4 regions of the Streptomyces sp. SGAir0957 genome follow, and region 2 is predicted to be linked to each of the others. Evidence: riboswitches for the same ligand, from Rfam matches in the RefSeq annotation. Region 2 holds a riboswitch; each other region holds the start of a gene.

Evidence for each region. Region 2 has a riboswitch for thiamine pyrophosphate ahead of C1N81_RS16700 (thiamine ABC transporter substrate-binding protein). Riboswitches for the same ligand answer to the same signal wherever they lie in the genome.
Region 1: linked by a shared signal. The riboswitch ahead of C1N81_RS40635 (purine-cytosine permease family protein) and the one ahead of C1N81_RS16700 (thiamine ABC transporter substrate-binding protein) in region 2 are both predicted to bind thiamine pyrophosphate.
Region 3: linked by a shared signal. The riboswitch ahead of thiO (glycine oxidase ThiO) and the one ahead of C1N81_RS16700 (thiamine ABC transporter substrate-binding protein) in region 2 are both predicted to bind thiamine pyrophosphate.
Region 4: linked by a shared signal. The riboswitch ahead of thiC (phosphomethylpyrimidine synthase ThiC) and the one ahead of C1N81_RS16700 (thiamine ABC transporter substrate-binding protein) in region 2 are both predicted to bind thiamine pyrophosphate.

Annotation. Positions count from the first base shown of each region.
Region 1 is NZ_CP027293.1:7,785,240-7,792,923, forward strand. It holds gene C1N81_RS40610 (TerD family protein) at 1-496, shown strand, start outside; gene C1N81_RS40615 (alanine--tRNA ligase-related protein) at 759-1,958, shown strand; gene C1N81_RS40620 (DUF4097 family beta strand repeat-containing protein) at 1,955-2,716, opposite strand; gene C1N81_RS40625 (STAS domain-containing protein) at 2,883-3,281, shown strand; gene C1N81_RS40630 (aspartate/glutamate racemase family protein) at 3,286-3,987, opposite strand; TPP riboswitch at 4,016-4,116, shown strand; gene C1N81_RS40635 (purine-cytosine permease family protein) at 4,110-5,498, shown strand; gene C1N81_RS40640 (response regulator transcription factor) at 5,557-6,279, shown strand; gene C1N81_RS40645 (sensor histidine kinase) at 6,266-7,684, shown strand, end outside.
Region 2 is NZ_CP027293.1:2,649,545-2,657,228, reverse strand. It holds gene C1N81_RS16725 (SCO3933 family regulatory protein) at 1-161, opposite strand, end outside; gene C1N81_RS16720 (GntR family transcriptional regulator) at 295-1,074, opposite strand; gene C1N81_RS16715 (NUDIX hydrolase) at 1,105-1,569, shown strand; gene C1N81_RS16710 (TIGR02391 family protein) at 2,066-2,926, opposite strand; gene rlmN (23S rRNA (adenine(2503)-C(2))-methyltransferase RlmN) at 3,411-4,517, shown strand; TPP riboswitch at 4,548-4,667, shown strand; gene C1N81_RS16700 (thiamine ABC transporter substrate-binding protein) at 4,747-5,835, shown strand; gene C1N81_RS16695 (ABC transporter permease) at 5,811-7,514, shown strand; gene C1N81_RS16690 (ABC transporter ATP-binding protein) at 7,525-7,684, shown strand, end outside.
Region 3 is NZ_CP027293.1:6,098,391-6,106,074, reverse strand. It holds gene metF (methylenetetrahydrofolate reductase [NAD(P)H]) at 1-549, opposite strand, end outside; gene thiE (thiamine phosphate synthase) at 643-1,290, opposite strand; gene C1N81_RS32440 (Rv2175c family DNA-binding protein) at 1,363-1,728, opposite strand; gene C1N81_RS32435 (NAD(P)/FAD-dependent oxidoreductase) at 1,809-3,041, opposite strand; TPP riboswitch at 3,202-3,315, shown strand; gene thiO (glycine oxidase ThiO) at 3,313-4,500, shown strand; gene thiS (sulfur carrier protein ThiS) at 4,497-4,697, shown strand; gene C1N81_RS32420 (thiazole synthase) at 4,699-5,493, shown strand; gene pknB (Stk1 family PASTA domain-containing Ser/Thr kinase) at 5,577-7,463, shown strand.
Region 4 is NZ_CP027293.1:4,343,080-4,350,763, reverse strand. It holds gene C1N81_RS24280 (LacI family DNA-binding transcriptional regulator) at 330-1,442, shown strand; gene C1N81_RS24275 (metallophosphoesterase) at 1,669-2,736, shown strand; gene C1N81_RS24270 (hypothetical protein) at 2,919-3,803, shown strand; gene thiC (phosphomethylpyrimidine synthase ThiC) at 3,869-5,647, opposite strand; TPP riboswitch at 5,640-5,803, opposite strand; gene C1N81_RS24260 (YibE/F family protein) at 5,874-7,229, shown strand; gene C1N81_RS24255 (SsgA family sporulation/cell division regulator) at 7,290-7,684, opposite strand, start outside.

The DNA of each region.
Region 1 (7,684 bases), 5.1 Mb from region 2:
CGGCTGGGACGTGCGCACCACGACCGGAGCCGACTACGACCTCGACGCCTCGGCGCTGCTGTGCGGCGCGGACGGCCGGGTCCTGTCCGACAGCGACTTCGTCTTCTACAACAACCTCAAGAGCCCCGACGGCTCCGTCGAGCACACCGGCGACAACCTCACCGGTGAGGGCGAGGGCGACGACGAGTCGGTCAAGGTCAACCTGGCGGCCGTGCCCGCCCACGTCGACAAGATCGTCTTCCCGGTCTCCATCCACGACGCGGAGACCCGCGGCCAGAGCTTCGGCCAGGTGCGCAACGCCTTCATCCGCGTCGTGAACCAGGCCGACAACCAGGAGATCGCCCGCTACGACCTCTCCGAGGACGCCTCCACCGAGACCGCCATGGTCTTCGGCGAGCTGTACCGGCACGGCGCCGAGTGGAAGTTCCGCGCCGTCGGCCAGGGCTACGCGTCCGGGCTGCGCGGCATCGCTCTCGACTACGGCGTCAACGTCTAGGGCGCGTCCCGGGCGGAGCGTAAATCATGGGCGATCCGGGCGGCACCGCGTTACCGTGGCGCACATGAACGTCATGGGCCTGTGCACCACCGCGGCAACCGCGCGAGCGACCAGCTCGCCGGTTGCCGCCGCCTGACGTTTTCCCGACCATCGGCGACCGGAGACGGCCCGCCGATGGTTTCCCGGTTCCGATGCCGGTACCCGCCCGATCGTGCGGACTCGTGTCCGGTGCCTTTCGCTCATCCGCGAAGGAGTCACCCCCATGACCACGCAGCCCACCCTCACCACCGAAGACGTCATCCGGACGTTCACCGAGTTCTACGAGGACCGCGGCCACCGGCGCATCACCGGCTCCACCCTGCTCCCGCCGCCCGGCGACCCCGTGCTCTTCACCACCTCGGGCATGCACCCCCTCACCCCGTACCTGGAAGGGCGACCACACCCCCAGGGGCGGCGCCTGGTCAACGTGCAGCGGTGCCTGCGCACCACCGACGTGGACGAGATCGGCGACCCCACCCACCTGACGGTCTTCGAGATGCTCGGCACCTGGTCGCTCGGCGACTACGCGGGACCGCAGAGCCTCACCTGGGGATACGACCTGCTCACCGAGGGGCTCGGCGTCGACCCGGGGCTGCTGCACGCCACCGTCTTCGGCGGCGACGACCAGGTGGAACAGGACACGGGATCCCTGCGCGTCTGGCAGGAGCGCGGGGTTCCGGTGGAGTTCACCGCCGAGGACAACTGGTGGTCCAACGGACCCACAGGACCGTGCGGACCCGACTCGGAGATCTTCCTCTGGACCGGCGACACCCCGCCGCGCTCGACACCCACCCGGGACGAACGCTGGGTCGAGGTGTGGAACCACGTCATGATGCGCCACCGCCGCCTGCCCGACGGCTCCCTCGTGCCACTCCCGCAGCGCAACGTCGACACCGGCCTCGGCCTGGAACGCCTCGTCTCCCTCCTCCAGGGCAGGCACTCCGTCTACGAGTGCGACGTGTTCGACCCCTGGCGCCGCGAACTGCCGCCCGTGTGGCGCCTTGACGAGCCCTCCTGGCGCCTGGTCACCGACCATCTGCGGTCGGCCGTCGTGGTCGTCGGGGACGGGGTGCGACCGGGCAACACCGGCCACGGCTACGTGCTGCGCCGCCTGCTGCGCCGCGCCCTCACCGTGCTGTGGCGCGACGACTCCACACGCGAACTGGGTGACTTTCCGCGGCAGTTGGTGTGCCACACCCTCGACCACTTCCGGCAGCCGGTGGACCCGGACGAGGTGCGGCGGGTGCTCCTGGACGAGGAGCGCCGCTTCGGGCAGTTGCTGTCCCGCGGACGCCAGGTGCTGGCCCGGCCCCGCTTCCAGGGCCCGCTCGACGAGGACGACCTGCACTATCTGCACGACACGCACGGCCTCCCGCGCGACCTCGTCCTGAGCCTGCGGCCGGGGGAGCCGCGCGAGAGCTAGAGGCGGTCGGCCCGCACGTCGCCGTTGACGGTCGCCAGCGTCATGGTGCGCGAGGAGCCGTCGGCGGCCGGGAGGGTGATCGCGGGGTGCCCGTTGTCCGTCGTGGCGTCCACCCGGTAGCCGGGGGCGTCGTGCGGCACGGCGACGTCCACCGACCCGTTCACGGTCCGCGCCGACACCCGGCGCGGGGCGGTGGCGCAGTCGAGGGTGACATCGCCGTTGACCGTCCGCACGCCCAGGGCCGAGGCGCGTACGGAGGTGGTGCGGACGGAGCCGTTCCGGGTGACGAGGCGCAGCGACGCGTCGCCCGCGCCGGAATCGGCCACGGTGACATCCCCGTTGACGGTGGTCAGGTCGAGGGGGCCGGTCAGGCCCGCGGCGTCGATCCCGGCATTGCGGGCGGTGACGGTCACGGCGGTGCCTGCGGGGACGTCGACCTCCGGCATACGCGGACACGGCCGGCCGGAGCCCTCCGGGGTGCGGCAGGACAGATCGAGGACACGGGCGTCGTCGTGGCGCGACCAGCGGTGGGTGACGGCCTCGTCGACGCCGACCGTGTCACCGTCGGTGGGCCGCAGCCGCACCCCGTTGTCCGTGGTGATCGTCAGCCGCAGGCCGGACGCGGCCAACTCGGCGCCGTGCACCGCGCCATGACCGTCCCCGTCGCCACCACCGCACCCCACCAGGGCGGGGACCATCGCCAGGCCGGTCGCCGCGGCCGCCAGGCGCCGGGCGGAGAACTTCGTCGCTGCCTTCATTCCGGCCGCTTGCCCCGCGCCGGGCACCGCAAGCGCCTGTCCCGCAGCGTCCGGTGCGCCGCATGATGGGGGGCGTGCGCCGTGCGGGCCGGGGTAGGCGCCCCGCACACGAGCCGCCGCCGATGCGCGGCCCGAGGACCGAGGGACCGAGATGGAGCGAGCGCGGGTGACCTTCCCGGCGCGTTGGGCCGCCGGTGACGTCCTGGTCGTCGACGTCGCCGGGGCGTTCGACGACAGCGGTACGTTCGACGACGCGGTGGCGGCCGCACTGTGCGGCCTGCTCAAGCGGATGGCACGCACCGGGCAGCGGCTCTTCGCGGTGAACTTCCTGGGCGTCGAGCGCTGCACCTCCGGCGCGGTGCGGCAGTTCGTCAAGACGGGCCTGGAGACGGAGGGGGAGCCGGACGGCGGCTCCGTCGCGCTCGTCGCGGGCACCGCCGCGCGCTCCGCGCTGCGCGCCGCCGGAGCGGACCGGCTCACGGGCGGCATCCACGCCACCGTCACGAACGCCGTCAAGGCCCTCCACCCGGCGGCCCCCGAGGAGCTGGGGGAACCGGCGTCCTGAGGTCTCAGACCGTGGCGTCGCGCAGGGCCTCGCGCACGGCCGCCTCGGCGTGCAGCCGCGCCGTCGGGAAGACGGGGACCGGGCTGTCCTGCGCGCCGATCAGCAGCTCGATCTCCGTACAGCCGAGGACGACGCCCTCCGCGCCCGCGTCCACGAGGTCGGCGATGACCTCCTGGTACGCGGCGCGCGAGGAGTCCCGGACGACGCCGAGGCACAGCTCCTCGTAGATCACGCGGTGCACGAGCGCCCGGCCCGCCTCGTCCGGGACCAGCACGTCCAGGCCGTGGCCCGCCAGGCGGCCGCGGTAGAAGTCCTGCTCCATCGTGAACGCGGTGCCGAGCAGGCCGACGCGCCGGGCGCCCGCCGCGCGGACCGCGTCCGCCGTCGCGTCGGCGAGATGCAGCAGCGGCACCGAGGTGGCCGCCTGCACCTGGTCCGCGACCTTGTGCATCGTGTTCGTGCAGATCAGCAGCAGGTCGGCGCCGGCCGCCTCCAGGCTCCTGGCCGCCGCGCCCAGGACGCGCCCCGCCTCGTCCCAGTCGCCCGCGACCTGCAACCGCTCGATCTCCGCGAAGTCCACGGAGTGCAGCACGATCCGCGCCGAGTGCAGCCCGCCGAGCCGCTCCCGCGTCAGCTCGTTGAGCAGCCGGTAGTACTCGGCCGTGGACTCCCAGCTCATGCCGCCGATCAGGCCGATGGTCCTCATGGACGACAGGGTAGGGTGCGCTGCGGTACTGCCCGACACGGGGTGCCCCGCGCTGATGACGGGGCTGAGATCACACCCGTAGAACCTGAACCAGTTAACACTGGCGGAGGGATGTCAGCGAGATGTCGATGCCGCACGCTTCCCCACGGCCCCGCGAGGCCGCCTTCGACGGGCGTATGCCCACCGCGCCCGGTGACTGGCGGCCCGAGGCACGGGGCATCGCACCCGTTCCCGCGAGCCACCGGTACGGCGGCGCCGGACGCCTCTTCACCGTGTGGTTCGCGCCCAACCTGACGATGAGCGGCGTCTTCACCGGCACCGTCGGCATCGCGCTCGGCCTGGACTTCGCCACCGCGCTCGCCGCCGTGGTCCTCGGCACGGTGCTCGGCGCCGTGCCGACCGCCTACCTCGGCACCTGGGGCAGCGCCACCGGCGCCGGTCAACTCCCGCTCGCACGGCTCGCGTTCGGCCGGGGCGTCGTCGTCCCTGGCGCGCTGCAGTGGCTGTCCTCCATCGCCTGGGACGCGCTGATCGGCCTGTTCGGCGGCGACGCGCTCGCCCGGCTCTGCGGCTGGCCGTTCTGGCTCGGGGCGCTCGTGATGATGGCCGCCCAGGGCGCGTTCGGCGCGCTGGGCTATGAGGCGATCCACCGCCTCCAGCAGTGGATGACGGCGGTTCTCGCGGTCGCCTTCTGCGCCCTCGCGCTGCGTCTGGCGCACACCGGGGTCACCCCGTCCGGCCACGGGGGCGTGAGCGGCGCCGACCGCGCGGGCGCGTTCGCGCTGACCACCACCATCGCGCTGAGCCTCGCCCTCTCGTGGGCCCCGTACGCCAGTGACTTCAGCCGCTACCTGCCGCGCACCACGTCCCCGGCCCGCATGTTCTGGTGCACGCTCGCCGGGGTCGTCGTCTCCTTCACGGCCGTGCAGGCGCTCGGGCTCTGGGGCGCCTCCGTCTTCACCGACCAGACGGCGCAGGGCGTCGACACCCTGCTCGGCGGCGGTGTCCTCGGCTCGGTCGGACTCCTGGCCGTGGCGCTCGCCGCGCTGTGCAGCAACGCCATGAACGACTACAGCGGCTCGCTCGCCCTCCAGACCATCGGCGCCCGGCTGCCCCGGCCGCTCGCCGCCGCGCTCGCCGCGCTGCTCGGCTTTCCGCTGGTGCTGTGGATGCACGCCGCCGACACCGCCGCCCGCTTCCAGAACGTCCTGCTGTTCGTGGGCTACTGGATCCCCGGCTTCGTCGCGGTCGTCCTCGTCGACTGGCGCGCCCGCGCCCGCGCGCGGGGCGGCGCCCCCGTCGACCTCGCGGCGGAGGAGGCGGAGCGGCAGCCGCTCCTGCCCGCCCTGGCCGCGTTCCTCGCCGCGTTCGCCGCCACGGTCCCGTTCATGAACACCTCGCTGTACGTAGGCCCGGTGGCCGAGGCGCTGCACGGCGCGGACCTCGGCTACTACGTCGCGTTCGGGACGGCGCTGCTCGTGTACGCCCCGTTCAGGCTGCGCCGGGGCTGAGATCCTGGCTGTGCACCGACCGGACACCTGTTCCCGCGCCTCGCCTACGATCTGCGGGGTGTGCGCAAACGTCATGGTCGCCGAAGACGACGAGAAACAGGCCGAGCTGGTCCGCCGCTACCTGGAGCGTGAGGGCCACACCGTCACCGTCGTACGGGACGGGCGGCAGGCCATCGAGGAGGTCCGGCTCAGGGAGCCCGACCTCCTCGTCCTCGACGTGATGATGCCGCGGACCGACGGCCTCGACGTCGTACGGGTGCTGCGCGCCGAGGCGCGGGAGGCCCCGGTCCTGATGCTGACCGCGCGCAGCACCGAGGACGACCTGCTGCTCGGCCTCGACCTCGGGGCCGACGACTACATGACCAAGCCGTACAGCCCGCGCGAGCTGATGGCGCGGGTACGGACCCTGCTGCGCCGCACGCGCAGGGGCGGCGCGACGGGCCCGGCGTCCGCGCGACTGGTCGTCGGCTCGCTCGTCGTCGACCCCGACCGGCACGAGGTGGCCGTGGACGGGGCGCCCGTCGAGTGCACGCCGGGGGAGTTCCGGCTGCTCGCGGCGATGGCGGCCGAGCCGGGCCGGGTCTTCAGCCGGGAGATGCTCCTCGCCGAACTGCACGGCTTCGACCGGTACATCAGCAACCGCACGGTCGACGTGCACGTCATGAACCTCCGCAAGAAGATCGAGCCGCAGCCGCGCCGCCCCGTCCGGCTGCTCACCGTCTTCGGCGTCGGCTACAAGCTGACGGACCCGGCGAAGGGCGCCCGCGATGCGTCGGCGTAGGACCGCCGAAGGCGGCGGGACGGACCGGCCGCCGCTGCGCAAGAGCCTGCGCGGGCGGCTCCTCGGCGTCTCCGTCCTGGTCGCCACCTGCTCCGTGGCGGCGACGGCCTGGCTCGCCGTGCAGACCACGTCCGGCGCCATCAAGCAGGAACAGGGCCAGAACCTCGCCGACGACACGAGGATCTACGACACCCTCCTCGGCTACGCCGCCACGCACCCCCGCTGGGACGGCGTCGACCAGGTCGTCCGCGAACTGGCCGACTCCACCGGCCGCCACATCACCCTCACCACGCAAGGACGCGCGCCCCTCGCCGACTCGGCCGGGCGCAAGCCGGCCGGGACCCTGCCCGCGCAGGCGTCCGCGACCGTCGACCCGCTCTCCGTCGACACGGCGCTCGCCTCCGCCCGCACCGGGAGCCAGGACGCGGCGACGGACCGCATCGACGCGCGCGCGGTCGGCCCGTTCAAGCTGCCCGGCGCCGAGCGGACGACGCTGCGCGACTTCGCCGAGCGGAACAAGGCGTGCCTGCGCTCGCTCGGCATCGCCGCCGACGTCGTCGTGGGCCCGAGCGGACGGCCCACGGTCGAACCGGTCGGTCCGGGCGCGGAGGACCCGGGCTACTACAAGTGCGGGACGGGCGCGCTCGACGAACCGACCAGAACCGAGGGCAAGGCGCTCAGCGCGTTGACCCGGCTCACCAACTCCTGCCTCAAGCGGCAGGGGCACGACCGCGTGGATCTCGCCCTCGACCTCACCTGGCAGCAAGGACCACGCGCGGTGGCCGCCAAGAGGCGGGCCGCCGAGGCCGCGGCCCGGACGGCCCCGGTCCCGGTCCCGGCGCCCGCCCCGGCCGAGACCGCGCAGGACGACCGCACCGTCGCCACCTGCGTCGGCACGGCCCGGCGCGAACAGCTCACCTCGTACGTCGCCGCGCCCGTGCTCCTCTTCATCGGCGACCAGGGCGGCGCCACCGTCCCCGGCTTCGACCTCTCGCCCCGGAACACGGCGAAGATCGCGGGCGTCGCCGCGCTCGTCCTCGCCCTGACCGTCGGCGCGTCCGTCCTCGCGGGCACCCGCCTCGTCCGCCCGCTGTACGCGCTGACCGGCGCCGCCCAGCGGCTCAAGGACGGCCAGGAGACCCAGCCGGTGCCCGTGACGACGGACAACGAGATCGGCCGGCTCGCCGCCGCGTTCAACGACATGTCGGCCCACCGCACCCGCCTGGAGGAGCAGCGCAAGGCGATGGTCAGCGACGTCGCCCACGAACTGCGCACCCCGCTCAGCACCATCCGGGGCTGGCTGGAAGCGGCACAGGACGGCGTCGCCGACCCCGACCCGGCGTTCATTGACTCGCTCCTCGAAGAGGCCGTGCAACTCCAGCACCTCATCGACGACCTACAGGAC
Region 2 (7,684 bases):
CCCTCCCCGTCGTCCGAGACCAACAGGCCCACCGTCGACAGCGGCGCGTTCGTCTCCCGGTCCATGGCCCGCTCGCCCGTCTTCTGGTTCACCAGCTTCGGTGTCGGCGCGGTCGCCACGAACACCACGGCGGTCTGAAGGTCGATCTTGAAGGACGGCATTGTTTCTCCTCTACAAGAGCTTCCCTCCTGCACTCATGTACAGGAGTTATGAGTAGAAGAGTGCCTAACTCATGTACATGAGTCAAGCTACAGCGGCCGACGGCGGGTTAGTTGGCCGTAAAGTGAGCGCCTGTCAGTCCCGAGCGGCGAAGCGGTAGTCGAGAACGAACTGGTCAGCAGCCATGACCGTGTCGCAGACCTCCACCACGCGCCCGGCATCCGTGATCGCGTTTCGGACAAGATGGATCACGGGCGCCCCAGGACTCAGAGCCAACGCGGTTCCCTCGGCCTTGGTCGCGAGGCGGGCGCTGACGGTCTCGATGAACTCCGCGAGCAGGTGGCCGTGCTCTTCGAGGCGGGCGTAGATGCCGCCGCCCCCGGGGTTCTCCGCGAACATCTCCGGGATGTCCTTGATCACGTCCCACGGCAGGTAGGAAGTCGCCTCCTCGGTGGGAACACCATCCCGGAAGTAACGCCGCTTGCGGGCAAGGACTTTGGAGCCTGACGGAACCTCTAGCCGCTCGGCGATCTCCGGTGGTGCGTCAACCGGGCCGACGAACAGCACGTTGACCGACGGGACCCCGCCCGATTGCTCCGCCTCGGCCAGGTATGCAGCCTTCCCGGCCTTGCGGTGAGCCCTACGGAAACGGTCGGATGACTTCCGCTGCACGGGCGGACGCGAGCGCACGAAGGAACCGCGCCCATGGTGAGTCTCGATCAACTGGGTCGCACGGAGTTCCGCTACGGCCTTGCGCACCGTGCCGGATGCCACCCCGTACCGGGTCATCAGATCGGACTCACTGGGTACAGGAGCCCCAGCAGCAAGCGCGCCCGATTGAATCTGCGCAGCCAGGTCGTCCGCGATCTGTAGGTACTTCGCCTTCGCTGAAGATGCCACGTTGCTACTCGCCATAGTCCTACAGTCTCTCCTATTCTCCTGTACATGAGTAACAGCGTCTCCGACAAGCCGTCAATGCCCCTCCACTCCGTATCCGTGGCGGGGATCGTCGTGCGGGATGACGGGCGTGTGCTGGTTATCCGTCGTGCCGACAACGGACGGTGGGAGCCGCCGGGTGGGGTGCTGGAGCGGGACGAGGCCATCGAGGATGGGGTGTGCCGCGAGGTCTATGAAGAGACCGGGATCAAGGTGCACGTCGAGCGGCTCACCGGGGTGTACAAGAACATGACGATCGGGGTCGTGGCCCTGGTCTTCCGGTGCCGGCCGGACGGTGGACACGAACAGCTCTCGGACGAGTCGACCGCGGTGACCTGGCTTGCCCCGGATGAAGCCATGGCCTCGATGAGTGAGGCCTACAGCGTCCGCATCGCAGATGCCCTGACCGACGAGTTGGCGCCCCACATCCGAACCCATGATGGCCGCAACCTCACCGTCCCGGACGCCACCTAGTCCAACTGCCCGGGGCCAGAGAGCTGTTACGAGTTTCTCTACCTCATCAAGCACCCGGCTGCGCTCCGCTCCGCCGGGCGGGCTTCCCGGCTCCGCTCGGGGCTGCGCTCATGCCTTCGGCCCGCGCTGCCCCGGCTGCGCCGACGCCCGCCCACAGTGGATAGGCCCGGAGGTCATGAGGCGAGCACCCGACGACTTCGGCCCACGGTCACAGACGATGCCTCCGGCGGGGGATCGGCCGGCACCGGGTGGGAGGGGGCGCCGTTCCCGGCCGCAGGCCCGTGCGTGGTGAGCGTGGTGGGCTCCCATCCCGTCCACCATCGACCCAGGCAGAGCCGAGCAGACGCGGCCCATGGCGTCCAGGTCGTTCGTACAGTGGCGCGCTCCACCTGGACGCCATGAACCACGCCCGCTCCACGGTGTGTGGGTCGACGGCGGACGGGATGGGAGCTGGGGAGAGTGGGGGTGCATGGCTGTGAGGCTCAGCCTGTATCGATCACGGGGAGTTCAGTCGCTGAGAAGCCAGGTCCAGGCGGCGTAGTAGCAGGCTTCCAAAGGCAACCGCTTCGTAAGCTTCGGCCTCCTCTTCCTTGGGCGGGTTGCCATGAGCCCGAGGGTTTCGCAGGCCAGCCATGGCCCCCATATATAGAAACTTAAATCCCGCCTGCTCACTCTGGCCCGACATTCCATGAGATTTTCGCACGTCTAAACCCGCATCCGAGAACGCTTTAGCCATTAGCGATTGCCCTGATTCGGATAGCTCGCCTGTTACCTTTTGGACCCGGAATTCGATGTGACGGAAAACCGCAAGGACGGCCTGTGTGAAGTGGCCGTCGGCCCAGAGTTCGCCAGCCGCAGAAATCACCTCCGGGTGCATTCCGTCGAGCGTGCGACCCATGCGTAGGGTGTCAGATCTAAGGATGAAATCCTCGCGCCTACGCCAATAATCGGTAATACTTCGAGTCCCGGAAAAGAAGCGAATCCTGCTGTCGACCGACATTCCTGCAGGCACATACATGTCCCAGCCGCCGCTCCTAGATGCGCCGATACACCAGGGCTCAAGTTCCACAATCCCCATCAGGAAATCAACCGGATTGCGGAAGGTGAGTCCCGCAAGTGCAGACTTGACCCGATCGGTCTCCTCGGGGGTGATGCGTACTCGCCCCAAGGTCCATCGACTCTCTTCCCGCTCCTTCTCTGCAGCCTCCGCAAGGATCTCGAAGAAAACCCGCAAGATCGCGTCGGATCCGACGCAGTTGGCAACTCCTGCAAATGTCAGATGTACTTCGCCGATTGAGTTGCGGATGTTGATTTCTTCTGCGGTTTCTCTCGTAAGTCCAGAGGGCAATTCAAGCATGGCCTCGGGGAGTGACGTGCTAGACCTCTGAAGTAGCCGGTTCAGCTTTTTGGGGCTTAGCCAGCGGCCGTCTCTCTTGTGTGCCGTGAATAAAGACTGAAGGAGTAGCCTTCCGGAATCTCCGGCCGGTCGAGGGAATCCCTCGGGTAATTCGATTGAGATAGGCATCTTCTTCAGTTCCCCCTTGTGCGTCAATGTGTCGTTTTCTCCTGATATTGCCAGCAGTTGCCGCGGAAGCGATCGTGTATGGATACCCATGGCTTGAACGTCCTCATGCCCGTGCCTGGGGGGGCAATGCCGACGCGTTGCGGTAGACAGCCGAAACCGCCATCGGCCGAGGTGGATTGGGGTAGCACTGGCGCGGCCCGGGCCGTCCCTGGGCCGTCCGAGGCCGCTCACCAGTGACCAGCGGCGACCGACAGTGACAGGCGTCCAGCGCGACGACCCCAGGTCAGCCCCATCTATCTGCGACACTGGTACAGCCATGCCTAAGCCCGGAGAACTCACTTTCGTCGCCCCCCGCGGAGCCAAGAAGCCGCCGCGGCACCTTGCCGACCTTTCGCCCGCCGAGCGGAAGGAGGCTGTTGCCGCGATCGGTGAGAAGCCGTTCCGCGCCAAGCAGCTGTCGCAGCACTACTTCGCGCGGTACGCGCACGACCCCGCGGAGTGGACCGACATCCCCGCCGGTTCGCGGGAGAAGCTGCGGGAGGCGCTGCTGCCCGAGCTGATGACGGTCGTGCGGCATCTGTCGACCGACCAGGAGACCACGCGCAAGACGCTGTGGCGGCTGTTCGACGGGACGCTCGTCGAGTCCGTGCTCATGCGCTACCCGGACCGGGTCACCATGTGCATCTCGTCGCAGGCGGGATGCGGGATGAACTGCCCGTTCTGCGCGACGGGGCAGGCCGGGCTCGACCGGAACCTGTCGACCGGCGAGATCGTGCACCAGATCGTGGACGGGATGCGCGCGCTGCGGGACGGGGAGATCCCCGGTGGTCCCGCGCGGCTCAGCAACATCGTCTTCATGGGGATGGGCGAGCCGCTCGCCAACTACAAGCGGGTCGTCGGCGCCATCCGCGCGCTGACCGACCCCGAGCCGGACGGCCTGGGGCTGTCCCAGCGCGGCATCACCGTGTCGACGGTCGGGCTCGTGCCGGCCATTCACCGGTTCGCCGACGAGGGGTTCAAGTGCCGCCTCGCCATCTCGCTGCACGCGCCCGACGACGAGCTGCGCGACACCCTCGTACCGGTCAATACCCGGTGGAAGGTGCGCGAGGTCCTCGACGCCGGGTGGGAGTACGCCGCGAAGTCCGGGCGCCGGCTCTCGATCGAGTACGCGCTCATCCGCGACATCAACGATCAGGCGTGGCGTGGTGACCGGCTCGGCCGGCTGCTGCGGGGCAAGCCGGTACACGTCAATCTCATCCCGCTGAACCCGACGCCGGGGTCGAAGTGGACCGCGTCGCGGCCCGAGGACGAGAAGGCGTTCGTCGACGCGATCGCCGCGCACGGGGTGCCCGTGACCATCCGGGACACCCGTGGCCAGGAGATCGACGGGGCGTGCGGTCAGCTCGCCGCGACCGAGCGGTAGCCTGGGGCCGGCGGGAACAACTACATCTTCATATTCCGACAGGGGAGCGCCACAGCGCTGAGAGTGCGGCACCGGTTCCACACCGCAGGCCGCAGACCCTCTGAACCTCGCCCGGGTCATTCCGGGTAGGAAGTTCGGTCATCACTCATGCTGTTGCGCCCTGCCCGGGGACCTGTGAAGGCTCCGGGCGGGGCCGCGTCTTCTCCTGGTCATTCCAGGAGGAAAAACAATGAGCACCATCAGTAAGAGGACAAGCGTCGCCCTGGCCGTGGGGTTCGGGCTGGTCGCCCTCGCCGCCTGCGGGTCGTCCGGTGACGGCGGCTCCGGCGACTCGAAGACCGTCACCCTCGTCAGTCATGACTCCTGGGCCGTCTCCAAGAACGTGCTGAAGGACTTCGAGGAGAAGTCCGGGTACAAGGTGAGAGTCCTGAAGGACGGTGATGCCGGGCAGGCCGTCAACAAGGCGATCCTGTCCAGGGGCAATCCGCAGGGCGACGTGTTCTTCGGCGTCGACAACACGCTGTTGTCCCGGGCCGTCGACAACAAGATCTTCACCCCGTACAAGGCCAGGGGGATCGACCGGGTGCTGAGCGAGTTCCGGCTCGACGTCCTCGTCGGCAGGTACCAGGTCACGCCGGTCGACACCGGCGACATCTGCGTGAACTACGACAAGAAGTACTTCGAGCGGCACAAGCTGGCGCCGCCGTCCTCCTTCGCGGATCTCGTCGAGCCGCAGTACAAGAACCTGCTCGTCACCGAGAACGCGGCCACCTCCTCGCCCGGTCTCGGCTTTCTGCTCGGGACGGCCGCACAGTACGGCGAGGACGGCTGGCAGGGCTACTGGAAGAAGCTCGTGGCCAACGGGGTGAAGGTCGTCGACGGCTGGGACCAGGCCTACAACGAGGAGTTCAGCGGCAGCGCCGGCGGCAAGAAGGCGGGCGGCGACCGGCCGCTCGTCGTGTCGTACGCGTCCTCGCCGCCCGCCGAGGCGATCTACGCGGACCCGCAGCCGAAGACGTCGCCGGTCGGCGTGGCCACCAAGACGTGCTTCCAGCAGATCGAGTTCGCCGGGCTGCTCGACGGGGCGAAGAACGAGAAGGGCGGTCAGGCGCTGCTCGACTTCCTGATCTCGAAGGAGTTCCAGGAGGACATGCCGCTCAACATGTTCGTCGACCCGGTGACCGAGGACGCCCACGCGCCCGCCGAGTACACCAAGTACGCCGTACGGGTCGACGACCCCGCGTACATGAACATGCGCATGATCACGGACAATCGTGACAAGTGGGTCAAGTCGTGGACCTCGCTCGTAAGGAAGTGACGCGGGAGACCCCTGCGCGTACGTCCCGGCCCCGTCTCTCCGGGGACGCCGCGCGGCTCGGCCTCATGGTCGTGCCCGTGGCGTTCTTCGCCGTCTTCTTCGCCTATCCGGTCGTCGCCATCGTGCGCCGCGGGCTGCTCGTCGGCGGCGCCTGGCAGTTCGGCCGGATCGGGGACGTCCTCGGGGACGCGGACATCCGGCACGTCCTGTGGTTCACGGTGTGGCAGGCGCTCGCGTCGACGGCTCTGACGTTGCTGATCGCGTTGCCCGGCGCGTACGTGTTCGCGCGGCTCGACTTTCCCGGCAAGCAGATCCTGCGGGCGGTCGTGACCGTGCCGTTCGTGCTGCCGACCGTCGTCGTCGGGACGGCGTTCCTGGCGCTCGTCGGGCGGGGCGGGCTCCTCGACGAGCTGTGGGGAGTGCGGCTCGACACCACGGTCTGGGCGATCCTCGTCGCGCACGTCTTCTTCAACTACGCCGTCGTCGTGCGGACCGTGGGCGGGCTCTGGGGGCAGCTCGACCCGCGCCAGGAGGAGGCCGCGCGGATGCTCGGCGCCTCGCGGTTCGCGGCGTTCCGCAGGGTGACGCTGCCCGCGCTCGGTCCGGCCGTGGCCGCGGCGGGGCTGATGGTCTTCCTCTTCACGTTCACGTCGTTCGGGGTCGTGCAGATCCTCGGCGGGCCCGGCTACTCGACCCTCGAAGTCGAGATCTACCGGCAGACCGCGCAGATCTTCGACCTGTCGACGGCGGCCGTCCTCACGCTCGTGCAGTTCGTCGCGGTCGGGCTGATCCTCGGCGTGCACGCCTGGAGCGTGCGGCGCCGGGAGAGCGCGCTCCGGCTCGTCGACGCGGCGCACACGGCGCGCAAGCCGCGCGGGGCCGGGCAGTGGGCGCTGCTCGCCGGGGTCCTCGCCACCGTCGCCGTCCTGATCCTGCTGCCGCTCGGCGTGCTGATCCAGCGCTCGCTCGACGCACCGGGCGGATACGGGTTCGCGTACTACCGGGCGCTCGGCGACTCCGACGGCGGGACCTTCCTCGTAGCGCCGATCAATGCCGTCTGGAACTCCCTGGAGTACGCGCTCGCCGCCACCGGGATCGCCCTCGTCATCGGTGGGCTCGCGGCGGCGGCGCTGACCCGGCGCGCGGGCCGCCTGGTGCGCGGGTTCGACGCGCTGTTGATGCTGCCGCTCGGGGTGTCCGCGGTGACCGTCGGGTTCGGGTTCCTCATCACGCTCGACAAGCCGCCGCTCGACCTGCGCGCCTCCTGGATCCTGGTGCCGCTCGCCCAGGCGCTGGTCGGCGTGCCCTTCGTCGTACGGACGATGCTGCCGGTCCTGCGCGCCGTGGACGGGCGGCTGCGGGAGGCCGCCGCCGTGCTCGGCGCCTCGCCGCTGCGGGCCTGGCGGGAGGTCGACCTGCCGATGGTGCGGCGGGCGCTGCTGGTCGCGGCGGGGTTCGCGTTCGCCGTGTCCCTGGGCGAGTTCGGGGCGACGGTGTTCATCGCGCGGCCCGACAACCCGACGCTGCCGGTCGCCGTGGCGCGGCTGCTCGGCCGCGCCGGAGACCTCAACTACGGGCAGGCGATGGCCCTCTCGACGGTCCTGATGATCGTCTGTGCCGTCTCGTTGCTGCTGCTCGAACGCGCACGGCCCGCGCGGGCCACGACCGGGGAGTTCTGAAATGGCGGCCATGCTCGCACTGGACGACGCGACCGTACGGTTCGGGGGGCGCGCCGCGCTCGACCGCGTGGACCTGGAGGTCGCCGAGCACGAGATCGTCTGCGTCCTCGGGCCCAGCGGCAGCGGCAAGTCGACGCTGCTCCGGGTGGTCGCCGGGTTGCAGCACCTCG
Region 3 (7,684 bases), 3.4 Mb from region 2:
CCGGCACTTGTCGACGAAGTGCCGCACGTCGGTGTCCCACTCCGCGGAGCGCGGATGCATGGCCGGGAACGCGGCGACGCCGACGCAGAAGTCCCCCGACTCCTTGATCAGCTCGACGAGCTCGGCCGCGTACGTCAGCCCCTCGGGGTGGGAGATCCAGTCGCCCATCGGGTCACCGGGCGGGTCTCCGCGCACGGCGAGCATGTTCCGGATCCCGGCGTCGGCGTACTGCCCGATGATGTTGCGCAGTTCGGCGACCGAGTGCTCGACGGCGGTGATGTGGGCGACCGGCGTCAGCGTCGTGTCGGCGACGATCTGCTCGGTCTCCTTTACCGTGCCCGCGCGCGTGGAGCCGCCCGCGCCGTAGGTCACGGAGACGAAGTCGGGCGACACGGCCTCGACCCTGCGCAGGGCGTTCCACAGGTTGCGCTCGCCCTTCGCGGTTTTCGGGGCGGAGAATTCGAACGAGTACGTCGTCTTCCCGGCCGCGAGCATGTCGCGCACGGTGCGGGCTCGATCAGTCCTGGTGGAAGCGGTGCCAAAGGCCATACGGGCAGGTTACTGAGGGATGCTGGTTGCCCATAATCCCCGTCCAGCTTCCGGACAGACCCCGACGGCGCCGCCGCCGAGGGGGGTGGCGGTTCAGATCGAACGCAGGCGCTTGGCGAACTCGGCCGCGGCGGCCCCGGGGTCGTCGGCCTCGGTGAGGGCGCGGACGACGACGACGCGACGGGCCCCGGCCTCCAGGACCTGATCCAGGTTCCCCAGGTCGATGCCGCCGATGGCGAACCAGGGGCGGTCGGTCCCGAGGGCGGCGGTGTGCCGCACGAGGTCCAGGCCGGGCGCGTGGCGGCCCGGCTTCGTCGGTGTCGGCCAGCACGGACCGGTGCAGAAGTAGTCCACGCCTTCCTGGAAGGCGGCCGCGTCGGCCTCCGCGTCGGCGTGCGTGGAGCGGCCTATGAGGACGTCGTCGCCCAGGAGGGCGCGGGCCGCGGGGACGGGCAGGTCGCCCTGGCCGAGGTGGAGCACGTCCGAGCCGCTCGCGTGCGCGACGTCCGCCCGGTCGTTGACCGCGAAGAGCTTGCCGTGGCGGCGGGCCGCGTCGGCGAACACGGCGAGGTGCTCCAGCTCCTCACCGGCCTCCATGCCCTTGTCCCGCAGCTGCACGATGTCCACGCCGCCCGCGAGCACGGCGTCGAGGAACTCCGGCAGGTCGCCCTGGCGCTTGCGGGCGTCGGTGCACAGGTAGAGCCGGGCATCGGCGAGCAGGGCGCGCTGCGGGTCGGCCATGGGACATCCCCCGTTGATGGTCGTGGTGTGCGTGCCACGCGCGCGTGGCACGCACACCGGACGGTTGTCAGGTCAGACGGCGAGCGCCTGGGCGCGGCGCTTCACCTCCGTGCCGCGATTCTCGCTCAGGGCCTGCGCGGGCGTGCCCGGCAGGGTCGGGTCGGGGGTGAAGAGCCACTCCAGCATCTCTTCGTCGCTGAAGCCGTCGTCCCGCAGGAGCGTCAGGGTGCCGGTGAGGCCCTTGACGATCTTGTCGCCGTCGATGAAGGCGGCGGGCACGTGCAGCGCCCGGTTCTCACCGCGGCGTACAGCGATCACCTGGCCCTCCTTCACCAGCTGGCGCACGCGCGTCACCTCGACGCCGAGCCGCTCGGCGATGTCGGGAAGGGTGAGCCAGTCGGGGACGAGAGCATCGGTCTTTGCGTCAATCTCGGTCACAGGACAAGCGTGCCATCTAGGACTGACAGTCGGAAAGCCGGACCGGGCTGACCAGGTGTTTTTACGGCCGCGGCGGCGCCTCAGGCCGCGGCGGACTTCAGCGGCCGGGCGGGATCGGCCAGCAGCTCCGGGTCGAGCACGGTGCCCGCCTCGATGAGTTTGCGCCCCTGGGCGAGGTCGCGGGGCTTGCCGACGGCCAGGACGGCCACCAGGGCCCCCTCGCGCAGCCAGCACACGGACCAGGCCGCACCGGCCGGGTCCCCGCGCCACACGGTCGTGTCGGCGGCACGGTGGTGCCCCGCGTACTGCACGAACCGCCCGAACTGCTCGGACCAGAAGTAGGGCACGGGGTCGTACACGGCCGGTGTCTCGCCGATGATGTTCGCCGCGACGGTCCGGGGCCCCTGCAAGGCGTTGTCCCAGTGGTGGACGAGCAGGCGCTCGCCGTAGCGCGCCGAGGGGAAGGAGGAGCAGTCCCCGACGGCGTAGACATCGGGCACGGAGGTCCGCAGCCCGGCGTCGGCGACGACCTCCCGGTGCTCGCCCAGGTCGATCCCGGAACCGGCCAGCCAGCCGGTGGCGGGCCGGGCCCCGATGCCGATGACGACGGCTCCGGCGGGCAGCCGCGTCCCGTCGTCCAGGGCCACGAACCCGGGCTCGATGTGCTCCACGCGCGCGTGGGTGCGCAGGTGGGCCCCGGCGTCGGCGTACCAGGCCGACATGGGCGCGGCGATCTCGGCGGGCAGCGCCCCGGCCAGCGGCCGCCCGGCGGCCTCCACGACGGTGACGCGGCAGCCGGCCTCGCGGGCCGCGGTGGCGAACTCGGCGCCGATCCACCCGGCGCCCACGACCACCACGTCGCGCTGCTCGGCGAGGACGGGCCGCAGCCGCTCGGCGTCGTCGAGGGTGCGCAGCAGATGCACGCCGGGGACGGCGTCGGCGCCGGGCAGCCGGACGGGTTCGGCACCGGTGGCGACGACCAGGACGTCGTAGGAGACGGGCCCGCCGGCGGTGTCGAGCTCATGATCGGCGGGCCGCACACCGGTGACCTCGCGCCCCAGCTCGACGGTGACGCCCAGGGCGGCGAAGTCCACGTCGAAGGCGGACCCGTCGGCCTTGCCGAGCAGGACGGCCTTGGAGAGCGGCGGCCGGTCGTAGGGCGGATGGGGTTCGGCGCCGATCAGCGTGACGTCGCCCGCGAAGCCCTGTTCGCGCAGGGCCACGGCGGTCTGCACGCCGGCCATCCCCGCGCCGACGATGACGACGTGCCGTCGCCCCTGAGATGTCCCGTTGCCGCTCGGTTGCTCGCTCACCGGATCACCTTAGGCATCTGATCTTGCGTCGGTCAGCGGTGCGGGCCACTCCCGCGCCGTGACGTCCTGCACACGTGTCACTGGTTTAGAGATCAAGCCGCCGTCCGCACCTGCGCCCGTACTTACTGCGGCTCGCGCCCAAGAGTTAGAGTGACCGACGTAGAGCACTCGCGGGAGCCCGTACGCAGCGGGCTGAGAGGGAGGCTGGAGCGGCCTCCGACCGTACGAACCTGATCCGGGTCATGCCGGCGAAGGGAGGGGCTGGACGCCCATGTCGCGTATTCCCACCGAAGCCACCGACGTACTGGTCGTCGGGGGCGGCATCATCGGTCTCGTCACGGCGTGGCGGACCGCGCAGCGCGGCCTGTCGGTCGCGGTCGTGGACCCCGGACCGGGCGGCGGGGCCGCCCAGGTCGCGGCCGGAATGCTGGCCGCGGTCACCGAACTGCACTACGGCGAGCAGACGCTGCTCGCTCTGAACGTCGAGTCGGCGCGCCGCTATCCGCGGTTCGCGGCGGAGCTGTCCGAGGCGAGCGGCCAGGACCTCGGCTACCGCGCGTGCGGCACGCTCGCGGTCGCCCTGGACGCGGACGACCGGGCGCACCTGCGCGAACTGCACGCGTTCCAGCGGAAGTCGGGCCTGGAGTCCGTATGGCTGTCGGGCCGCGAGTGCCGCCGCCTGGAGCCGATGCTCGCACCGGGCGTGCGCGGGGGCCTGCGGGTCGACGGCGACCACCAGATCGACCCGAGAAGACTCGCGAGCGCCCTTGTGACGGCCTGCGAACGCGCGGGGGTGACCTTCCACCGCCAGAGGGCCGAACGCCTCTCAGTGATCCAGGACAGAGCGCAGGGCGTGACCCTGACCGACGGCACCGCCCTGACAGCCGGTCAGACGGTCCTGGCGACGGGCAGCCACAGCGCCTCGCTCCCCGGCGTCCCGGACGAGGTGCGCCCACCGGTCCGCCCGGTGAAGGGCCAGGTCCTGCGCCTGACGGTGCCGCCGCGGTACGCGCCGTTCCTCAGCCGCACGATCCGCGCGGTGGTCCGCGGCAGCCACCTGTACCTGGTGCCGAGGGTCAACGGCGAACTCGTCGTGGGCGCCACCAGCGAGGAGCTCGGCTGGGACACGACGGTCACGGCGGGCGGCGTCTACGAACTCCTGCGCGACGCCCACGAACTGGTCCCCGGCATCACGGAACTCCCGCTGACGGAGACCTGCGCGGGCCTGCGCCCGGGCTCCCCGGACAACGCCCCGCTCCTCGGCCCGACGGCCCTGCCCGGCCTCCTCCTGGCGACGGGCCACTACCGCAACGGAGTGCTGCTGACCCCGGTCACGGGCGACGCGATGGCCCACGCCCTGACGACGGGTGAACTCCCGCCGGAAGCGGCCCCCTTCGCCCCGGACCGTTTCCCGGCGGCGCCCGCCCCCGCCCTGGCCACCTCGGAGCAGCCCGCATGAACGTGACCCTGAACGGCGAGCCACGAGCGGTGACGGCCGGAACCACCCTCGCCACGCTCGTGACCACGCTCACGACCGCCCACTCCGGCGTGGCGGCCGCCCTGAACGAGACGGTCGTCCCGCGCACCCGCTGGCAGGCGACAGAACTGAACGAAGGCGACCGCGTGGAGGTCCTCACCGCGGTGCAAGGAGGCTGACATGGCGGACGACGCTTTCATCCTGGGAGACACGACCTACTCCTCCCGCCTGATCATGGGCACGGGCGGCGCCCCGAGCCTGGACGTCCTGGAACGCGCGCTGACCGCGTCGGGCACCGAACTCACCACCGTGGCGATGCGCCGCGTGAACGCGACCGTGCACGGCTCGGTCCTCTCGGTCCTGGAGAAGCTGAACATCCAGGTACTGCCGAACACGGCGGGCTGCTATACAGCGGGAGAAGCGACCCTGACGGCCCGCCTGGCCCGCGAAGCCCTGAACACGAACCTGATCAAACTGGAAGTGATCGCGGACGAACGAACCCTCCTCCCCGACCCGATAGAAACGCTGGAGGCGGCGGAAACCCTGGTGGACGACGGCTTCACCGTCCTCCCCTACACGAACGACGACCCGGTCCTGGCGCGCAAGCTGGAGGACGTGGGCTGCGCGGCGATCATGCCGCTCGGCTCCCCCATCGGTTCGGGCCTCGGCATCCGCAACCCGCACAACTTCGAGCTGATCGTCGAGCACGCGCGCGTGCCGGTGATCCTGGACGCGGGCGCGGGCACGGCGTCCGACGTCGCGCTCGCCATGGAGCTGGGCTGCGCGGGTGTGATGCTCGCCTCGGCGGTGACCCGCGCCCAGGAGCCGGTGCTCATGGCCGAGGGCATGCGGCACGCGGTGGAGGCGGGCCGTCTCGCGCACCGGGCGGGCCGCATCCCCCGGCGCCACTTCGCCGAGGCCTCCTCGCCCACCGAGGGCCGGGCCCGTCTCGACCCGGAGCGCCCGGCCTTCTGAGACGGTCACAGCTCTGCTGCAGTACGGGCCCGGTCCCGCAGCGGGAACGGGCTCTGTCAGTCACTCCTCGTACACTCGCCTGCGTGGACACGACCCTTCAGGACCCGTTGCTCGGGCATGTGCTCGACGGCCGGTACCGCATCGACGCACGGATCGCGGTCGGCGGGATGGCCACGGTCTACCGGGCCGTGGACACCCGACTGGACCGCGTGCTCGCGCTCAAGGTGATGCACCCGTCGCTCGCCACGGACGTGACGTTCGTGGAGCGCTTCATCCGCGAGGCCAAGTCGGTGGCCCGCCTGGACCACCCGAACGTCGTGGGCGTCTTCGACCAGGGCGCCGAGGGCGCGTACGTCTATCTGGCGATGGAGTACATCGCGGGCTGCACGCTGCGTGACGTACTGCGCGACCGGGGCGCCCTGCGCCCCCGTGCGGCGCTCGACATCCTGGAGCCGGTCCTCGCCGCGCTCGGGGCGGCGCACCGCGCGGGTTTCGTGCACCGGGACATGAAGCCGGAGAACATCCTCATAGGGGACGACGGCCGGGTGAAGGTGGCGGACTTCGGCCTCGTCCGGGCGGTGGACACGGTCACGAACACCACCGGCACCCTGCTCGGCACGGTCTCGTACCTGGCCCCGGAGCAGATCGAGGACAACGTCGCCACACCGGGCGTGGACGTCTACGCGTGCGGCGTGGTCCTCTACGAGATGCTGACGGGCGACAAGCCGCACAGCGGCGACACCGCGGCCCAGGTCCTGTACAAGCACCTGAACGAGGACGTGCCCGCACCGTCCACAGCCGTCCCCGGACTGCCGACGGCCCTGGACACCCTGGTGGCGACGGCGACCGCCCGCTCACCGCAGGTCCGCCCCCAGGACGCCGTGGAACTCCTCGCACGCACCCGCGAGGCCCACGCGACCCTGACCGAGACCGAACTGGACGCGGCGCCCCCGCAGGCCCACGAGACGCAGCACGCGGGTGCGGAGAACCGCACGAGCGTGCTCCCCCGCGCAGTGCAGCCGCCCCCGGAGAACCGAACAAGCCGCCTGCAGTCCCCACCTCCGCCACCACCCAGGCCACGCACCCAGAACCGCGCCAGGTTCGCGATCATCGCGACCCTCCTCCTGGTCCTCGGCATCGGCGCGGGCGTCTGGTACATAAACGCCGGCCAGTTCACCGAGGTCCCCCCGCTCCTCGCCAAGACCGAGGCCGAGGCGAAGAAGCGCCTGGACGAGGCGGGCCTCCACCCCGGCGGCAAGGTCACCTACGAATACAGCGACGCGTACAAGCGCGGCACGGTCATGGGCACGGACCCGAAGGCGAGGAGCCGCATCCGCGACGACGGCACGGTGAACCTCACCGTGTCCAAGGGCCCCAAGACGGTGAAGGTCCCCGACCTGGAGGGCACCCGCCTCTCCACCGCGAGGAGCGACCTGAAGAAACAGGGCCTGGCACCGGGCATGGTCACCAAGGAGTTCAGCGAGGACATCGCTAAGGGCTCCGTGATCAGCACGGACCCCGAGGCGGGCACCACCCGCGCCTCCGGCTCCGCGGTGGCCCTCGTCGTCTCCAAGGGCGCCCCGGTCGACGTCCCCGACGTCACGGGCGAGTCCGAGCAGGACGCCGTGGCGGAACTGGAAGAGGCGGGCCTCAAGGCGGAGATCGCCACGACCCGCGTCACATCCGACGAGGACAAGGGCGACGTGGCCCGCCAGTCCCCGAAGGACGGCCAACTCTCCGAGGGCGACACGGTGACCCTGACGATCTCAAAGGGCCCGCCCCTCATCGAGGTCCCGGACGTCGAGGGCATGAGCGTGGACGAGGCCCACGACGCCCTGGAGAGCGCGGGCTTCGAGGTGGACGAGGACCGCGGCCTCCTGGGCCTGTTCGGCGACACGGTGAAGAACCAGTCGGTAAACCCGGGCGACAAGGCCCCAAAGGGCTCCACCATCAAGATCACAATCCGCTAGCCCGGCCTCCCCCGGACACGATGGGCCTGCCGGCCGATCAGTCGGTCGGTGGGTCGGCCGGAGACGGACGGCGGGCCAGCGGGCCAGCGGGCCAGCGGGCCAGCGGGCCAGCGGGCCAGCGGGAGACTAACGGCTGGTCAGCCAGTGAGACAGCCCGAGGCTGAACGGCCGGTCAGCCAGCACGAACAGCTGGCCAGCCAGGCGCTGGACGGCGGGTCAGC
Region 4 (7,684 bases), 1.7 Mb from region 2:
GGCCGTCCGCCCCAATGGGGCGGGACCGACCGCCCCGTGCAAGGGGGACGGGAAGGCGTACGGAGAGGGGGGAGCGCTCCGTGGACTGGCGCGCGCCGGTGGCTCGCGCCGTGGCGCGCATCACCCGTGCAGGTGAGTTGCGGCCTGCCCGCAACTTCGCCGAGTCGGCAGGCTCGTAGGTACCGACAAGTGACGTAGCACCGTCGAACCCGCCAACTCCCTGTTGTTCCATGGTCATTGACGGGCCATCACCTTGCAGAAACGTGCCTGTCAACGCGTGCATATGCGCCCCCACCATGCGGCCGCATGAGCCCTACTATCGGCTCGCCATGACAGCAGCAGGGAAGCACCAGGTGAGCCGGGCAGAGACGACCCGCAGGGGCACCCGGCCGGGCCGGGCAGGCATCAGAGACGTTGCCGCCGCCGCCGGGGTCTCGATCACGACTGTCTCCGATGCGCTCAACGGCAAGGGCCGGCTCCCGGACGCCACCCGACGCCATGTCCGCGAGGTCGCCGACCGGCTGGGCTATCGCCCTTCCGCGGCCGCCCGCACGCTCCGTACCGGCAAGTCGGGCCTGATCGGCCTGACAGTGACGACCTACGGGGATGAACCTTTCACCTTCACCGAATTCGCGTATTTCGCGGAGATGGCGAGAGCCGCGACCTCCGCGGCGCTCGCCCGCGGGTACGCGCTCGTCATCCTGCCCGCCACCTCACGCCACGACGTGTGGTCGAACGTCGCCCTCGACGGCACCGTCGTCATCGACCCCTCCGACCACGACCCGGTCGTCAGCGAGCTGGTCCGCCAGGGCCTGCCCGTCGTCTCGGACGGACGTCCCGCGGGCACCCTGCCCGTGACCGCCTGGGTGGACAACGACCACGAGGCCGCCGTCCTCGGCATCCTCGACCATCTCGCCGAGGCCGGCGCACGCCGCATCGGCCTGCTCACCGGCACCACCACCGACACCTACACCCACCTGTCCACCTCGGCCTATCTGCACTGGTGCGAGCGGATCGGGCAGGAGCCGGTCTACGAGTCCTATCCGGCGCACGACCCGTGCGCGGGCGCCGTCGCCGCCGACCGGCTGCTCGCCCGTCCGGACCGGCCCGACGCGGTCTACGGCCTCTTCGACCCCAATGGCACCGATCTGCTCGCCGCGGCCCGCCGCTACGGCCTGCGCGTACCGGAGGACCTGCTGCTCGTGTGCTGCAGCGAGTCGACCGTGTACGCGACGACGGAGCCGCCCATCACGACCCTGTCACTGAAACCGCGCCGTATCGGCACAGCCGTCATCCAGCTCCTGATCGACGCCATCGAAGGAGTCGATTCGGACCAACCGGTCGAGCAGGTCATACCGACCGAATTGATCGTGCGGACCTCCTCGCAGCGCCGCCCGCAGCGCACCACGGTCAGCCCGCCCCGCTCCCCGGGGCAGGGCTGACCGGCCCCACTCACCCTCCGGACCGGCCGCGGACGCCGCGGCCGAGGGGAAAAGTCCACACCAATTCGGGAGAAAAGTGTGGCGAACAGCCGCCCGTCACCGATTCACCACCCCTGGTGCATCACACAGCACGAGCCGCATTCCTATGATGGGCGGACGACACCGCGGGCCGCTGCGACCAGGCAGTCCGATCCGGTGCACAGGCGGCGCAATGGTGGAGGGGTCGATGACTCAGGGGGCCGGTCAGGGACCCGCAGCGCGCACGGAGACGCTGCGTGACTTCCGCGTGCCCGCGTACGTCCATGACGTACCGGCGAACGTGCAGCCCACCGAGCCTGTTCCCGACTCCCCCGAGGCGGAGCGGTTCCCCGACGGCTACACGCCGACCGAGCGCGACCTGCCCGTCATCAACCGGGGGGACACGGTGCGGATGGAGACCACCGCGCCCGCGCCCCGGTCGAGCGACGAGAAGGGGCCGCTGTACGTCGTGGGCGACGTGCACGGCTACCTCGACGAGCTGCTCGCGGCGCTCCGCGAGAAGGGCCTGGTCGACGCGGACGGCGCCTGGGTGGCGGGCAACGCGCGCCTGTGGTTCCTCGGCGACTTCACCGACCGCGGCCCCGACGGCATCGGCGTCATCGACCTCGTGATGCGGCTGAGCGCCGAGGCGGCCGCCGCCGGCGGTTACTGCAAGGCGCTCATGGGCAACCACGAGCTGCTGCTGCTCGGCGCGAAGCGGTTCGGCGACACGCCGGTCAACTCGGGCGCGGGCACTGCCACCTTCCAGGCGGCCTGGTTGCTCAACGGTGGACAGAAGTCCGACATGGACCGCCTCCAGGACGTGCATCTGCAGTGGATGTCCCGGCTCGACGCGATCGAGATCGAGGACGACCACCTCCTCATGCACTCCGACACGACCGCCTATCTGGACTACGGCGACTCCATCGAGGCGGTCAACGACACGGTCCGCGAGACCCTCACGCGCAACGACGCGGACGAGTGCTGGGACGTGTTCCGCAAGCTGACCAAGCGCTTCGCGTTCCGCGACGAGGAGTCGGGCCCCGGCGCCGTACGCGAGCTCCTCGGCGCCTACGGCGGCTCGCGCGTCGTGCACGGCCACAGCCCGATTCCGTACCTTCTCGGCGAGGTCGGCACCGAGGACGCCGACGGCGAGGACAGCGGTCCGGTCGTCGAGGGGCCTCATGTTTACGCGGGTGGGCTCGCCATCGCCATGGACGGCGGCGTCACGATGGCCGGAAAGCTGCTGGTCCAGCAACTCCCCATGCATGGCTGAGAGTTCCCCGGGCAGGCGCCGTGGACGGAGCGTCCGGCGCGCCGACGGCTGAATTTCGAAAACCCCCTGTCACGGCGTGCTGTGACCGCTCTACCATCGGCTTATCCGTAGCAGGCTCCCCTCCGTTTCTGCCCGACGGCTCGTAACCATGCGGGCCACCAAGCCCTACGGAGCATCGGGGGATGCACATGAACAGCGCTCCGCATTTGCTGAACGAGGACCGCCCCGAGTTCGAGCGGATCCTCGATGAGGCGCTGCGTACCGCACCCAACCGGCCTGATCTCGCCGCCGTGGGCCAGCGGCTCAACCCCGAACAACTGCGCACCATGGCACTGAACGCCGCCGCACTGATCAGCACGGCGGCAGCCACCGAGTACGAGCAGTACACCAAGGTCCGCGACGAGCTGCGCGCCGCTCCGCAACCCGTCCGTCCGCTACGTGAAGGAGGCTCCTCCAGCTCGGCCGAGTCCGGCGGCTCCAGCTCCATCGGTTTCGCCGCCAGGGTGGGCGAGGTCGCGGAGACCACGGGACCCGGCGTCGCCGCGGTCGCCGTCGTCCTCGCCCCGGTCCTCGCCGGGACCGCGGCCGCCATCTTCCTGCTGGTCGGCTACATCCTGAAGATGCTCAACCCGCAGCCCGACTTCGCCGGCACCCTGCTGTCCGTCGGCTGGGTCTTCGGCGCGCTCACCGCGGCGGGCATCCTCGTCGCCGCGGTCTGCCTGCTCCTGACGGCCCTGCGCAACGGGTCGACCTCGCTGCAGGCAAGCGCCCACGGCGAAGCCAACAAGGAGGTGGCGCGCGCCAGGGAAGCCTGGGCCGAGGCGCTTCTCGAGCGGGGCATCCTGCCGTTCCTGCGGGACGCCCAGGCCCGGACCGCCCTGGGCGGCGGTTCGCTGAGCGGCGGCAGGGGCGGCGGCTCCACCGGCCGTATGCCCCAGCTCGGCTACAACAGGCCCGGGTTCAGCAGCCCCGACGGCGGCGGTACCGCCACGGGGCAGCGTGCCGGGTTCTCCAGTCCGGACTTCTCCAGCCCGGACTTCGGGGGCCCCGAGCACCAGCCGGACTGAGCCGGGGACAAGGGGCTCGGGGTGCACGGTGTGGCCCCGAGCCCGTCGTCATCCGCGCTCGCCGGTCAGTTGGCGAGCGGCAGGTAGACGCGATTGCCCGCCTCGGCGAACTCCTTCGACTTCTGCTCCATACCGGCCTCGACCTCGGCCTGCGTGGTGCCGTGCTCGCGACGGATGTCCTGCGAGATCTTCATCGAGCAGAACTTCGGGCCGCACATCGAGCAGAAGTGCGCCGTCTTCGCCGGTTCGGCGGGGAGCGTCTCGTCGTGGAACTCGCGGGCCGTGTCCGGGTCGAGGGCCAGATTGAACTGGTCCTCCCACCGGAACTCGAAGCGGGCGTCCGAGAGTGCGTCGTCCCAGTCCTGCGCTCCGGGGTGCCCCTTGGCGAGGTCCGCCGCGTGCGCCGCGATCTTGTACGTGATGACGCCGGTCTTCACGTCGTCGCGGTTGGGCAGGCCGAGGTGTTCCTTGGGGGTGACGTAGCAGAGCATCGCCGTGCCCCACCAGGCGATCATCGCGGCGCCGATTCCGGACGTGATGTGGTCATACGCCGGAGCGACGTCCGTGGTCAGCGGGCCGAGCGTGTAGAACGGGGCCTCCTCGCAGATCTCCTGCTGGAGGTCGATGTTCTCCTTGATCTTGTGCATCGGGACGTGGCCCGGCCCCTCGATCATGGTCTGGACGCCGTGCCGCTTGGCGATCGAGTTCAGTTCGCCGAGTGTCCTGAGCTCGGCGAACTGAGCCTCGTCGTTGGCGTCCGCGATCGAGCCGGGGCGCAGCCCGTCGCCGAGCGAGTACGTGACGTCGTACGCGGCGAGGATGTCGCAGAGCTCCTCGAAGTGCTCGTAGAGGAAGCTCTCCCTGTGGTGTGCGAGACACCACGCGGCCATGATCGAGCCGCCGCGCGAGACGATGCCGGTCTTGCGGTTGGCGGTCAGCGGGACGTACGGGAGCCGGACTCCGGCGTGGACCGTCATGTAGTCCACGCCTTGTTCGGCCTGCTCGATGACGGTGTCCTTGTAGATCTCCCAGGTCAGTTCCTCGGCCTTGCCGTCGACCTTTTCGAGAGCCTGGTAGAGCGGCACGGTGCCGATGGGGACGGGGGAGTTGCGCAGGACCCATTCGCGCGTGGTGTGGATGTTGCGGCCGGTGGAGAGGTCCATGACGGTGTCGGCGCCCCAGCGGGTCGCCCACGTCATCTTCTCCACTTCCTCCTCGATGGACGAGGTGACGGCGGAGTTGCCGATGTTGGCGTTGACCTTCACCAGGAACCGCTTGCCGATGATCATCGGCTCGATCTCCGGGTGGTTCACGTTGGCGGGCAGCACCGCGCGGCCTGCCGCGATCTCGTCACGGACGACCTCAGGGGCGACGTTCTCCCGGATGGCCACGTACTCCATCTCCGGGGTGATCTCGCCCCGCCTGGCGTACGCGAGCTGGGTCACGGGCTCGCCGGTCCTGCCGCGGCGCGGCTGACGAGGGCGGCCTGGGAAGACCGCGTCGAGGTTGCGCAGCCCGCCGCGCGGCGAGGTGTGCTTGATGCCGTCGTCCTCGGGGCGGGCGGGGCGGCCCGCGTACTCCTCGGTGTCACCGCGGGCGATGATCCAGTTCTCCCGGAGCGGGGCGAGCCCCCTGCGCACGTCGGTGTCGACGGTGGGGTCGGTGTACGGGCCGGAGGTGTCGTACAGCGTGACGGCCTGGCCGTTGGTGAGGTGCACCTGGCGGACCGGCACGTTGAGGTCGGGGCGCGAGCCCCGGATGTACCCCTTGTGCCAGCCGATGGACTTCCCGGCCTCCGGCTCAGAGCCGTTGGAGGCAGGCGTGCGTGCGTCCGTTGTGGTCATGAGACCTACTCCCTACGCCGGCATTACCCGGTAACAGGTTCGGCGGTCGACGCAGCGGTGTTCGTCGGCGGCGTTTCACGCTGTTTCACGTGAAACCGCATGGACGAAGGTCAGCGCCCTCTCAGCCCGGTGCTCCGAGCTCCCGCGTGTGCAAAGTGCCTCCACGCTAGCGTCACTTCGGACGCGTTGAACAGAGGGCCCCTGTCGTTCTTGCGATGATCGGGCGGTGACCACGACGCAGCAGCCTCCGCCTCCGCCGCCCCAACCTCCGCATGGAGAGGGTCCATCAGGGCACGGACCTGGCGGGCACGGCCACTCTCACAGTCATGGCCCCGCCGCCCCCGTCTCACAGCATCTGCGCAAGGTCATCGCGGCGATCCTGGTGCCGTTCTCCATGGCCGTCGTCGTCGGTCTCGTGGTGCTGTGGCCCGGCGGCGCTCCTGAGCACGAGCGCACCGGCGTCGGCTTCGACCGGCAGACGCAGCAGGCCACGGTCGCCGAGGTCGAGAAGGTGGACTGCAAGTCCGTGAACGCGACGGGCTCCGCCACCCAGGACCCCTCGGGCACGTCGACGCAGAACCCGTCCTCGGGTACCTGTGAGAAGGCGACGATCCGGGTCGACACCGGCAAGGACACGGGCCGTACGTTCACGGAGATCATCCAGCCGGACTCGCCACGGCAACTGCGCGAGGGCCAGAGGGTGATCGTCGCCTACGCGCCGGACGCTCCCAAGGAGTTGCAGTACTCGGTCACCGATGTGAACCGCAAGCTCCCCATGGCGCTCCTCGCCGGGATCTTCGCCCTGGTCGTCGTGGTGGTGGGCCGCATGCGCGGCGTCATGGCGCTGGTCGCGCTCGCGGTCAGCTTCCTGGTGCTGACCCTGTTCATCCTCCCGGCGATCCTCCAGGGCTCGAACCCGTTGGTCGTGGCGGTCGTCGGGGCGAGCGCGATCATGCTGATCGCGCTCTACATGTGCCATGGCCTGACGGCCCGTACCTCGGTCGCCGTCCTGGGCACCCTCGTATCGCTGCTGCTCATCGGGCTGTTGGGGTCGCTCTTCATCGGCTGGGCCGCGCTGACGGGCAACACGGACGACAACACCGGCCTGATCCACGGGCTCTACCCGGACATCGACATGAGCGGTCTGCTGCTCGCGGGCGTCATCATCGGTTCGCTCGGGGTCCTGGACGACGTGACGGTCACGCAGACGTCGGCGGTGTGGGAGCTGCACGAGGCCAACCCGACGATGGGCTGGCGCGGCCTGTACCGGGCGGGCATCCGGATCGGCCGCGACCACATCGCGTCCGTCGTCAACACCCTGGTCCTGGCGTACGCGGGCGCGGCGCTGCCGCTGCTCCTGCTGTTCTCGATCGCGCAGAGCAGCGTGGTCGACGTGGCCAACAGCGAGCTGGTGGCCGAGGAGATCGTGCGCACGCTGGTCGGTTCGATCGGCCTGGTGGCGGCGGTGCCGGTGACCACCGCGCTGGCCGCCCTCGTGGTCTCGGCCGACCGTCCGATGCCCGGCAAGCCTGCGCGGACCGCTCCGGGACGCGGTGGTGGAGGCCGACGACGCAAGCGCTGAGCGGCGCGGAACGGCTCGGGTGCACCGCGCCGCACAGGCGTCACGTCGTCGACTGCCGGGTCAGCCCGCGTTCTGCTCCTCGGCGAGAATCCGGTCGAGCGCCTCGTCGAGTTCGGCCTCGTAGTCGGCCAGGGCCTGTTCCTGTCCGAGGGGGACGAGCTTGTCCGTGCGGTCGAGGAACGCGACGAGCGGGGCGACCCCGGCCCGGAACAGCGCGTGATCACCGCCCACTTGCAGCCGGATGTGCACGTCCACCGGCAACTCGTCGGCGCCGCCTCCCGCGTTCTCCACGGGCATGATCCGGACGTCGCCGTCACCGGTGGCCCCGTTGACCCCGTCGACGAGGAGCTCCCTGCCGAATGCCCAGGTCACGGGCGCGTCACCAGGGAGATGGAACGTGAGGCGTACCGCATACGGATCGGCGGACTCGTACCGGAGCTCCACCGGGATGCGGA